DNA from 2 places in the Synechococcus sp. R55.7 genome. Region 2 is predicted to be linked to the other one. Evidence: predicted binding sites of a transcription regulator. Region 2 holds the regulator's gene; the other holds the start of a gene.
The links. Region 2 encodes NtcA, which controls nitrogen genes in cyanobacteria. Its sites were predicted from a motif close to GTANCNNNNGNTAC; they were not measured.
Positions count from the first base shown of each region.

Region 1: a site for NtcA is predicted at 1,377-1,390, ahead of NW820_RS05255 (ferredoxin--nitrite reductase). Genes of this name have one in related genera too.

Region 1 is NZ_JANSIC010000067.1:7,573-11,823, reverse strand. Features, by position in the region: gene NW820_RS05265 (hypothetical protein) at 1-99, shown strand, start outside; gene NW820_RS05260 (CAP domain-containing protein) at 221-1,255, shown strand; gene NW820_RS05255 (ferredoxin--nitrite reductase) at 1,448-2,995, shown strand; partial or broken gene NW820_RS05250 (CmpA/NrtA family ABC transporter substrate-binding protein) at 3,057-4,251, shown strand, end outside.
Region 2 is NZ_JANSIC010000145.1:68-5,877, forward strand. Features, by position in the region: partial or broken gene NW820_RS08610 (prolyl oligopeptidase family serine peptidase) at 1-1,556, shown strand, start outside; gene eno (phosphopyruvate hydratase) at 1,553-2,836, opposite strand; gene ntcA (global nitrogen regulator NtcA) at 3,075-3,749, opposite strand; gene NW820_RS08625 (M61 family metallopeptidase) at 4,063-5,810, shown strand, end outside.

The DNA of each region.
Region 1 (4,251 bases), on a different contig from region 2:
GCCCTGTTTGCCTGTCTGGGCTTGTTGCCTGCTTGTGGCGAGAGCAGCAGCAGCACCGTCAGCCCCCCCAGCATCACCCCCACCCCCACCGGCTCATAATTCGGCTGGTTTTTGCATGCCCTTGCAGCGGTTGCCCAAGTTGGTTCAGCCTTGGGCTTTGAGGATCGCGGGGATCTTTTGTCTTTGTCTGCTGGCGGCCTGTGGAGGATCCCCTACCTCGATGGAGCCACCGCGGGCAGGGGAAGTGCCGATTGCCAGCTTCCTGTGCCGGTTGGATCGCCAGACCCGCAGCTTCACGGGGCCTATTTACGCCGAACAGCCCCAGGTTGCTACCTGCAACCCCGGTCGCCTTACGCCTGCAGCAGCCCAAAAGATGATGGATCGGCTGAATTTTCTACGGCTGTTGCACCAGTTACCGCCGGTGAAGCTCAATCCTCAGTTCCTAGAAGCCGCCCAGCAAGCGGCCTTGATGCAGGTAGCCAATGGTACTCTCAGCCACCAGCCGCCCCCTTCTTGGCGCTGCTTTACCCCTGCTGGGGAGGCGGGATCCCGCTTCAGCAACCTGGCGGTTGGGCCCATCCTAGAGCTGAACGGCCCCGATCCAGGCCGGGTGTTGGCGCGGCAGGTGGACATCTATTTTGCCGAGCCAGGTCGAGAAAACTTTGTGGATGTGGGGCATCGCCGCTGGAACCTGTATCCTCAGTACGCCCAGGGGGCCTACGGCATTGTCTTTGACCCACGGGCTGGACGGGTGACCCAGGCCAACGCCAACTGGATCTTCGGTTTTGACGAGTCCGTGCGGGATCCGGAGTTCATCGCCTTCCCGGAGAAAGACGGCTACCTCTACCGCCTAGAAGGGTTTTCCGGCCAGCCCCTGTCTGCCTACCGCTGGTCTTTCTCGGTGCCCAGCCGTGGCGGCAAGGCTGATCTCAGCCAAGCCCAAGTCCGCATCACCGATGCCCTCAGCGGCGAGCCGGTGCCTGTTGGAGATCTCCGCGTGGGGGATCCCGCCTTTGGCCTGGAAACTTTGACCTACTCTGTGGGTTCGATCCAGCCCAATCGCAACTACACCTTTGAAATTAGCGGCATCCGTCTCAACGGTGGCCCCCCCCGCACCTATCGCTACACCACTGCCCTCTACGACTGCGATCCCCAAACTTCCCAACGGCCCGCACCCCTCACCGAAGGGCTGGGGATCCCGCCCCGTCTGCTCTGGCAGATGGAGCCTTTCAACTCTTTCAACCCTCTCAACTAGCTTTTCCTCACCCCCAGCCCCTTTCCCAAAGGGGAGAGGGGAGTCTGCTGCTCCTAGAAGCCTGACCTTATGCACAAATTGCAATCAGAAGGTGACAAAATAGCATAACTTGTTACAAAGTGTAACGGCCAATACCAAAGTTAACGGTTCGTCATCGCTAGGGTAGCCAGTGTTCACCCCACGGCAGCGATCATGGCGAACCAATTTGAACGCCTCAAAAGCGAAAAGGATGGGCTGGCGGTCAAGGCCGAGCTGGAGGCGTTTGCCCGGATGGGTTGGGAGAACATTCCTGAAGACGACCGGGATCACCGCCTCAAGTGGCTGGGGATCTTCTTTCGCAAGCGCACCCCAGGTCAGTTCATGCTGCGGCTGCGCCTGCCCAATGGGATCCTAACCAGCGGCCAAATGCGGATGTTGGGCGCAATCATCCACCCCTATGGAGAACAGGGCGTAGCCGACATCACCACCCGGCAGAACCTGCAACTGCGGGGCATCCCCATCGAGGAAATGCCCCAGATCCTGGGCTACCTGAAAGAGGTAGGCCTGACCAGCATCCAGTCGGGCATGGACAACGTGCGCAACATCACGGGATCCCCTCTGGCCGGTATTGACCCGGACGAGCTGATCGACGTGCGCGGCCTCACTCGCAAGGTGCAGGACATGGTCACCAACAACGGCGAGGGCAACCCTTCCTTCAGCAACCTGCCGCGCAAGTTCAACATCGCCATCTGCGGTTGTCGCGACAACTCGGTGCATGCCGAGATCAACGACCTGGCCTTTGTGCCCGCCTTCAAAAATGGCCGCCTGGGCTTCAACGTCCTGGTGGGCGGCTTTTTCTCTGCTCGCCGCTGCGCCGAGGCAATTGGCCTAGATGTCTGGGTGGATCCCCGCGATGTAGTTCCTCTGTGCGAGGCGGTGCTGCTGGTCTACCGGGATCACGGCCTGCGGGCCAACCGGCAAAAGGCGCGGTTGATGTGGCTCATTGACGAGTGGGGCCTAGAGAAGTTCCGGGCGGCTGTGGAGCGCCAGACGGGCCACCCTCTGCTCAGGGCAGCGGAAAAAGATGAGGTGGTCTGGCACAAGCGGGATCTGCTGGGGGTGCATGCCCAGAAGCAGCCGGGCCTCAACTTTGTCGGCCTGCATGTGCCGGTGGGGCGGCTCAACGCCCTGGAGATGATGGAGCTGGCCCGCTTGGCGGAGGTGTACGGCTCCGGAGAGCTGCGGCTGACGGTGGAGCAGAACGTGCTCATCCCCAATGTGCCCGACTCCCGAGTGGCTTCCTTGTTAAAAGAGCCGCTGTTGAAGAAGTTCTCCCCCAACCCAGGGCCCTTGCAGCGGGGGTTGGTGTCCTGTACGGGCAACCAGTTCTGCAACTTTGCCCTTATCGAGACCAAAAACCGGGCTGTGGCCTTGATGGAGGAGCTGGAGGCGGAGCTGGAGATCCCCCAAACGGTGCGCATCCACTGGACGGGCTGCCCCAACTCCTGCGGCCAACCCCAAGTAGCCGATATCGGCCTTATGGGCACCACTGCTCGCAAGGACGGCAGGGTGGTGGAGGCCGTGGACATCTACATGGGGGGAGAGGTGGGCAAAGACGCCAAGCTGGGCGAATGCGTGCGCAAAGGGATCCCTTGCGAAGACCTCAAGCCGGTCTTGGTGGAGTTACTCAGGGAGCACTTTGGGGCCAAGCCGCGTCAGCATCCGTCCGCCGCCCAGGCTTCTGTTTTGGTAACCCGCTAGCGGTTCTGTTGCCGTCCTGAAAGTTTTTCTTTCTTCGTCGTTGTAAATCTTGGAGGTTTCGATGTCTAAGCTGTTCAGCACTTCCTCTCCCGTCTCCCGTCGGCAATTTTTGGCCGGGGTGGCTGCTCTCACGGCTGGGGCGGCCACGGCTGGGATCCCGCGCGCCCAATCGCAATCCTTGGGCAAAGGCTACTGGGTGGCGCAGGCCGATACTCCCGAAACCACCAGCGCCAAGCTGGGGTTCATCGCTCTAACCGACGCGGCCCCCCTGATCATCGCCAAAGAAAAGGGGTTCTTTGACAAGTACGGCATGAAGGACGTAGAGGTGGTCAAGCAGGCCTCTTGGGGCACCACCCGCGACAACTTGGTGCTGGGATCCGCCGCCGGCGGCATCGATGGGGCACACATCCTCACCCCCATGCCCTACCTCATCACCACCGGCAAAGTTACCGATGGCAAGCCGGTGCCTATGTACATTTTGGCCCGTCTCAATCTGGACGGTCAGGGCATCAGCATTTCCAACCAATATCGGGATTTGCAAATCGGCCTGGATAGTTCCCCCCTCAAGGCCAAGTTTGCCGAGCTTCGAGCTGCCGGCAAAGATCCCAAATGTGCGATGACCTTCCCCGGTGGCACCCACGACCTATGGATGCGCTACTGGCTGGCCGCAGGCGGGATCGATCCCACTAGCGACGTCTCCGTCATTGTGGTGCCGCCGCCGCAGATGGTGGCCAATATGAAATCCAGAACCATGGAAGCCCTCTGTGTGGGCGAGCCTTGGAATGCCCAGCTGGTGAACCAAAAAGAGGGGTATAGTGCCCTCACCACCGGCGAGCTGTGGAACGGCCACCCGGAAAAGGCCTTTGCCCTGCGGGCCGACTGGGTGGATGCGCACCCGAAAGCCACCCTTGCCCTGTTGAAAGCGGTGCTAGAAGCCCAGATCTGGTGCGACCAGATGGAAAACAAAGAGGAGATGTGTCGCATCATCGGCGACCGCCGCTGGCTGGGGGTGCCTGTGCCCGATATCTTGGGCCGTTCTCGGGGCACTTTTGACTACGGCACCGGCAAGGTCGTTGAAAACAGCCCCCACCTGATGAAGTTCTGGCAGAACTACGCTTCCTACCCCTTCAAGAGCCACGATCTCTGGTTCTTGACCGAAAACATCCGCTGGGGCTATCTGCCTGCCGACACCGATACCAAAGCCTTGGTGGAGCGGGTGAATCGGGAAGAACTCTGGCGAGAAGCTGCCAAAGCCA
Region 2 (5,810 bases):
AGTTCTCGGGAGTAAGCTGGACGCTGGACGGACAAGGATTTTTCTACAGCCGCTACGACGAACCGGCCCCCGGCAGCGAATACGAAAGCGCCAACTACTTCCAGAAGCTCTACTACCACCGCCTGGGCACCTCCCAGTCAGAAGATGTCTTGGTCTATCACCGCCCCGACCAAAAAGAGTGGGGCTTTGCCGGCGGGGTTACTGAAGATGGGAATTACCTCATCATCTCCGTCTGGCGGGGCACGGATCCCAAAAACCTCATCTTCTACAAAGACTTGCGGGATCCCCAGTCTCCTGTAGTAGAGCTCATCCGCGAGTTTGAGGCCGAATACAGCTTCGTGGGCAACGACGGATCCCGCTTTTGGCTGTTGACGGACTGCCAAGCTCCTCGGCGGCGACTGGTGGCGATTGACTTGGAGCAGCCCGACCAGGTGCAGGAGGTGATCCCCGAGGCGGAGGAGACCCTGCAGGGGGTTAGCTTGATCAACAATCAGTTTGTGGCCTTCTACCTCAAAGACGCCCACACCCAGATCAAGACCTTTGCTTTAGACGGTAGCTACCTGGGGGAAATTCCGCTGCCCGGGCTGGGATCCGCCAGCGGCTTTGGCGGCAAGCGCTACGACACCGAGACCTTCTACACCTTCACCAGCTTCACCACCCCACCCACCATCTACCGCTACGATTTCACCAGCGGCACCAGCACCCTGTTCCGTCAGCCCCAGGTGGATTTCGATCCCCAGGCCTACGAGGTGCAGCAGGTGTTCTACACCAGCAAAGATGGCACCCGCATCCCCATGTTTCTCGTCCACCGCCGTGGCCTGACTCGGACAGGGGATCACCCCACCCTGCTGTATGGCTACGGCGGCTTTGGCATCTCTCTTACCCCCAGCTTTTCAGTGGGTCTGGTGGCCTGGCTGGAAATGGGAGGGGTTTACGCCCAGCCCAATTTGCGCGGCGGCGGCGAGTACGGAGAAGAGTGGCACCAGGCGGGCACCAAGCTCAACAAGCAAAAGGTGTTCGACGACTTTATTGCCGCTGCCGAGTGGCTGATAGCCCATGGCTACACCAACCCCGCCAAGTTGGCCATCTCCGGCGGCAGCAACGGCGGCCTGCTGGTGGGGGCCTGCCTGGTTCAGAGGCCGGAGCTGTTTGCAGCGGCCCTGCCGGCAGTGGGGGTGTTCGACATGCTGCGCTTTCATAAGTTCACCATCGGCTGGGCCTGGATCTCCGAGTACGGATCCCCGGAGAACCCGGAGGAATTCAAGGCCCTCTACGCCTATTCCCCTCTGCACAACCTCAAGCCCGGCACTGCCTATCCCGCCACCCTGATCACCACCGCAGATCACGACGACCGGGTGGTGCCCGCCCACAGCTTCAAGTTTGCCGCTGCCCTGCAGGCAGCCCAGGGGGGATCCCAGCCCATCCTCATCCGCATCGACACCAAGGCAGGGCACGGGGCCGGCAAGCCCACCAGCAAGCTGATTGAGGAAGCTGCCGACCGCTGGGCCTTTTTGGTGCAGGTGCTAGGGATCCCCTGGGACGGAACGGGAAGTTAGCGAGCTCTAGGACCCAGGCCCACCCGACCGGCATAAACTGCCGCTTCCCCCAGCTCGTCTTCGATGCGCAGCAGTTGGTTGTACTTGGCAATGCGCTCGCTGCGGCAGAGGGATCCGGTTTTGATCTGCCCGGCACGGGTGGCCACCGCCAAGTCGGCAATGGTGGTGTCTTCCGTCTCGCCAGAGCGGTGGCTGATGATGGTGCGAAAGCCGGCTTGAACTGCCAATTGGATGGCCGAGACGGTCTCCGTCAGGGTGCCGATTTGGTTGGGCTTGATCAAAATGGCGTTGGCGGCGGCGCTGTCGATACCCTTTTGCAGGCGGGTCAGGTTGGTTACAAACAGGTCATCTCCCACCAGCTGTACCCGGGATCCCAGTTGAGCGGTCATGGCTTGCCAACCGGCCCAGTCTTCTTCCGCTAGCCCATCTTCAATGGAAAGGATGGGATAGTTGGCCAGCAGTTGCTGGTAGTAAGCCACCATATCAGCCGCGCTGTGGGCTTTGCCCTCAAAGTGATATTGCCCATCCTGCAGCAGCTCGTTGGCGGCCACATCCAAGGCCAAGGCGATATCTGCTCCCGGTTTGTAGCCTGCCTGTTCAATAGCCGTCATCAGCAGATCCAAAGCCGCCGCATTGGAGTCGAGATCAGGAGCAAACCCCCCTTCATCCCCCACACCGGTGGACAGCCCCTTCTGCTGCAGCACTTGTTTTAGTACCGCAAACACCTCAGCCCCGTAGCGCAGCGCCTCGCGAAAGCTGGCCGCTCCAATGGGCACAAGCATAAATTCTTGAATATCGACGTTGTTGTCGGCGTGGGCGCCGCCGTTGAGCACGTTCATCAGCGGCACCGGCAGCAGGTTGGCAAAGGGCCCCCCCAGGTATTTGTAAAGAGGCAAGCCCACTGCTTCCGCAGCCGCTTTGGCTGTCGCCAGAGAAACTGCCAAAATAGCGTTGGCCCCCAGGCGGGACTTGTTGGGGGTGCCGTCCAGGTCGATCAGCAACTGGTCAATACGGGCTTGGTTGAGGGCATCTTCTCCCTGCAGCTCCGACTGGATGGGGCCAAGGATGTTTTCCACCGCCCTCAGCACACCCTTACCGCCGTAGCGTTTGGGATCCCCGTCCCGCAGCTCATGGGCCTCGAAGGTACCGGTCGAGGCACCGCTGGGAACCTGCGCCAAGCCCGTTGCTCCATTGGCTAGACCCACCAGGGCTTCTAGGGTGGGACGCCCTCGCGAGTCGAGGATCTCATGGGCGGTAATCCACTCGATGGCCGTTTCCACAGTTACACCTCAGCAATTGGCTAGATAGCTCTGGCCAAAGCCAGATCCCCCCATAGACTAGTAGATTCTTGCCCGCGATCCGGTCAGCTTCCAGAAAACTTTAAGTCTGTCCTTCGGGCACAGAGATTCTTCAAGGCTGCAGCAGTAGATTGAACATAGGCCGGCCAGAGCTTCAACTAGCCGTCGAGCGGGGTTTGCCTGGGCAAGGTGCTACTCAGGAGGTGTTCTCCTCTTCCTTCTAGGCAAAGCGATGGCTCAGCCGCATCGGGTCGTGTACGGTGATCTTCTTCTTGTGAATGGAGATGTACTTCTTCTTGCGCAGCTCTCCCAACAGGCGGGTGATGGTGACGCGGGTTGAGCCAATGGCCTCGGCAATGGCCTGGTGAGACAGCTTGAGATCGATGGTGACCCCATCTGGGCCAGGCACCCCGAAATCGCGACAGAGAATCAACAAAAAGCTGACCAGACGGGATCCCATGTCGCGATGAGCCAGCGTCTCGATCATCATCTCCGTTTGCAAGATACGAGACGACAGGCTTTTAACCAGCAACATGGCCAGTTCGGCGTTCTCCTGCAAGGATTTTTCCACCTGCTCGATCGGCAGAGAGAGTAACTCGGTAGGTGTAAAAGCCACCGAGTGATAAAAGCGGTCGGAGCGCTGTCCCGTGATAAAGGAGAGCACGCCGAAGATGCTGTTTTCGCGTAGGAGGGCGACGGTGATTTCCTCCCCCATTTCGTAGACCCGCGAGAGCTTAACGGCTCCCTTCACCAAAAAGTAAACCCGCTCCGCCGGATCCCCTGGAAAAAAAATGGTCTTCCCGCGCTCAAACGTTTCGATAACCGGAGGATGGTGAGGGCCTCCCAATTGCTTGAAGGCTGTGATCAGAGATTTTTCCGCTACGGCCACCGCCATACTCATCAACCTTTTAAGGTCAGTTTATACCTAAGATCAACCTATTAAGATCAATCTAGAAGCATTAGGCTAGGTTGCGACCCCTTGACTTCAGAATCGATGATGATACCAAGATTTACCCTAAAGTAGAAGGTTCTGCCCAGGCATCTTTGTAGCACGTGCTACATTTTTGAGTCTCGTTTTTGCCCCAGAAAGGGATCCCCAACCGAAAGCAGGGGTTAGGATAAGAGCCATTGTCGCTGGGGGCTGCGCCAGCCCTTGGCGGTAGAGAGTGGAGTGGGTTGGAACATTCTATCTATCTATCTATCTATCTATGGGGATCCCAGAGGTTATCGTTGCTGCACCTTCTCAACTGAGCCGCCAGCATTTCACAGTGCGGATGCCGGATCCGGCCAATCACCTGCTGGAGGTGGAACTGCAGATCCAAGAGGTGGATCCAGAGGTGCCTTTGCGGCTGCGACTGCCGGTGTGGACGCCGGGATCCTACTTGGTGCGGGAGTATGCCCGTCATGTGCAGGAGTTTCAGGCGGCAACTGAGCAAGGGATCCCTTTGGCCTGGCGGAAGGTGGATAAGAATACCTGGCAAATCGATCCGCCGGGTTCTTCTGCCGTGAAGGTGTGCTACCGGGTCTATGCCTATGAGCTGACGGTGCGCACAAACCATCTGGATTTGACCCACGCCTATTTCAACGGGGCAGCGCTCTTTCTCTACGTGCCCGGTCGCGAGCGGGAACCTTACACCTTGACGGTGATCCCCCCCAAGCCGGATTGGCGCATCGCCACCAGTTTGCGGCCTTTGATCTCCTCTTCTGGGGATCCCGCTTCCGGCCAGTCTTTTGTGGCGGAGGACTATGACGAGCTGGTGGATAGCCCGGTGGAGGTGGGCCTGCATCGGATGCAATCGTTTGAGGTGGAAGGGATCCCGCATTACCTTGTGGTTTGGGGGTCGGGCACTCTGGATGTCGATCGGGCCGTTGCCGATGCCAAGGCCATTGTCGAAACCACAGCCGCATTTTTTGGTGGGCTACCCTACGACCGCTACTGGTTCATTGTGCATTTGTCGCCGGGAGGATTTGGTGGCCTTGAGCACAAGTACAGCACCACCCTTCTTTACTCTGGGCTGGAGCTGCATCAGCCGGAGTCCTATCGGCGCTTTTTGTCTTTGCTGGCCCACGAGTTGTTTCATGCCTGGAATGTCAAGCGTCTGCGTCCTCTGGCATTGGAAAAGATCGATTACAACCAGGAAAATTATCTGGAATGTCTGTGGTTTTGTGAGGGGGCGACCAGCTATTACGAAAACGTCATCTTATTGAGGGCAGGGATCCTCAGTGCCGGCGATTTTTTAAAAGTTCTTTCCGAACAGATTGGCCGCTTGCAGCGTACTCCGGGCCGGGCCGTGCAATCGCTGCGGGAGTCCAGCTTCGATACCTGGATCAAACTCTACCGCCCCCACGAAAACACCCTCAACAGCCAGGTTTCTTATTACTTAAAAGGGGCTTTGGTCTGTTGGCTGCTGGATCTGCACATTCGCCACCTTTCCGGCGGTCAGGGATCCCTGGATACGGCTTTGCAGGATCTGTGGCAGCGCTTTGGTCGGTCAGAGAAGGGCTACAGCGACCAAGACTTGCGGGAGGCGTTTGAGCGGGCAGCCGGTGCCGATCTTGGCCGGTTTTTCGCAGCCTATGTGGAAGGCACGGAAGAGCTAGACTACAACACTTACCTACACCCCTTTGGCCTCACCCTTAAAGCCCACTTCAGCCGCCCCAACCCCATCCCATACCTGGGCCTCAATTTCAACGGCGAGGGCAATCGCATCAGCACAGTGGAGATGGGATCCCCGGCGCAAAAAGCAGGCATCTGGGCCGGCGATGAGCTGGTGGCCCTGGATGGGTTCAGGGTGAGCGCTGCCAACTTGGCGGAACGCTTGACGGCCTATCAGCCCCACCAGATCATTTGTTTGAGCGTTTTTCAAGCCGATCAGTTGAAACATTTCTGGATCCCGTTGGATCCCCCTCGGCCCGATGTCTACACGTTGGAGGTGTTGCCTGAACTGACTCCTGC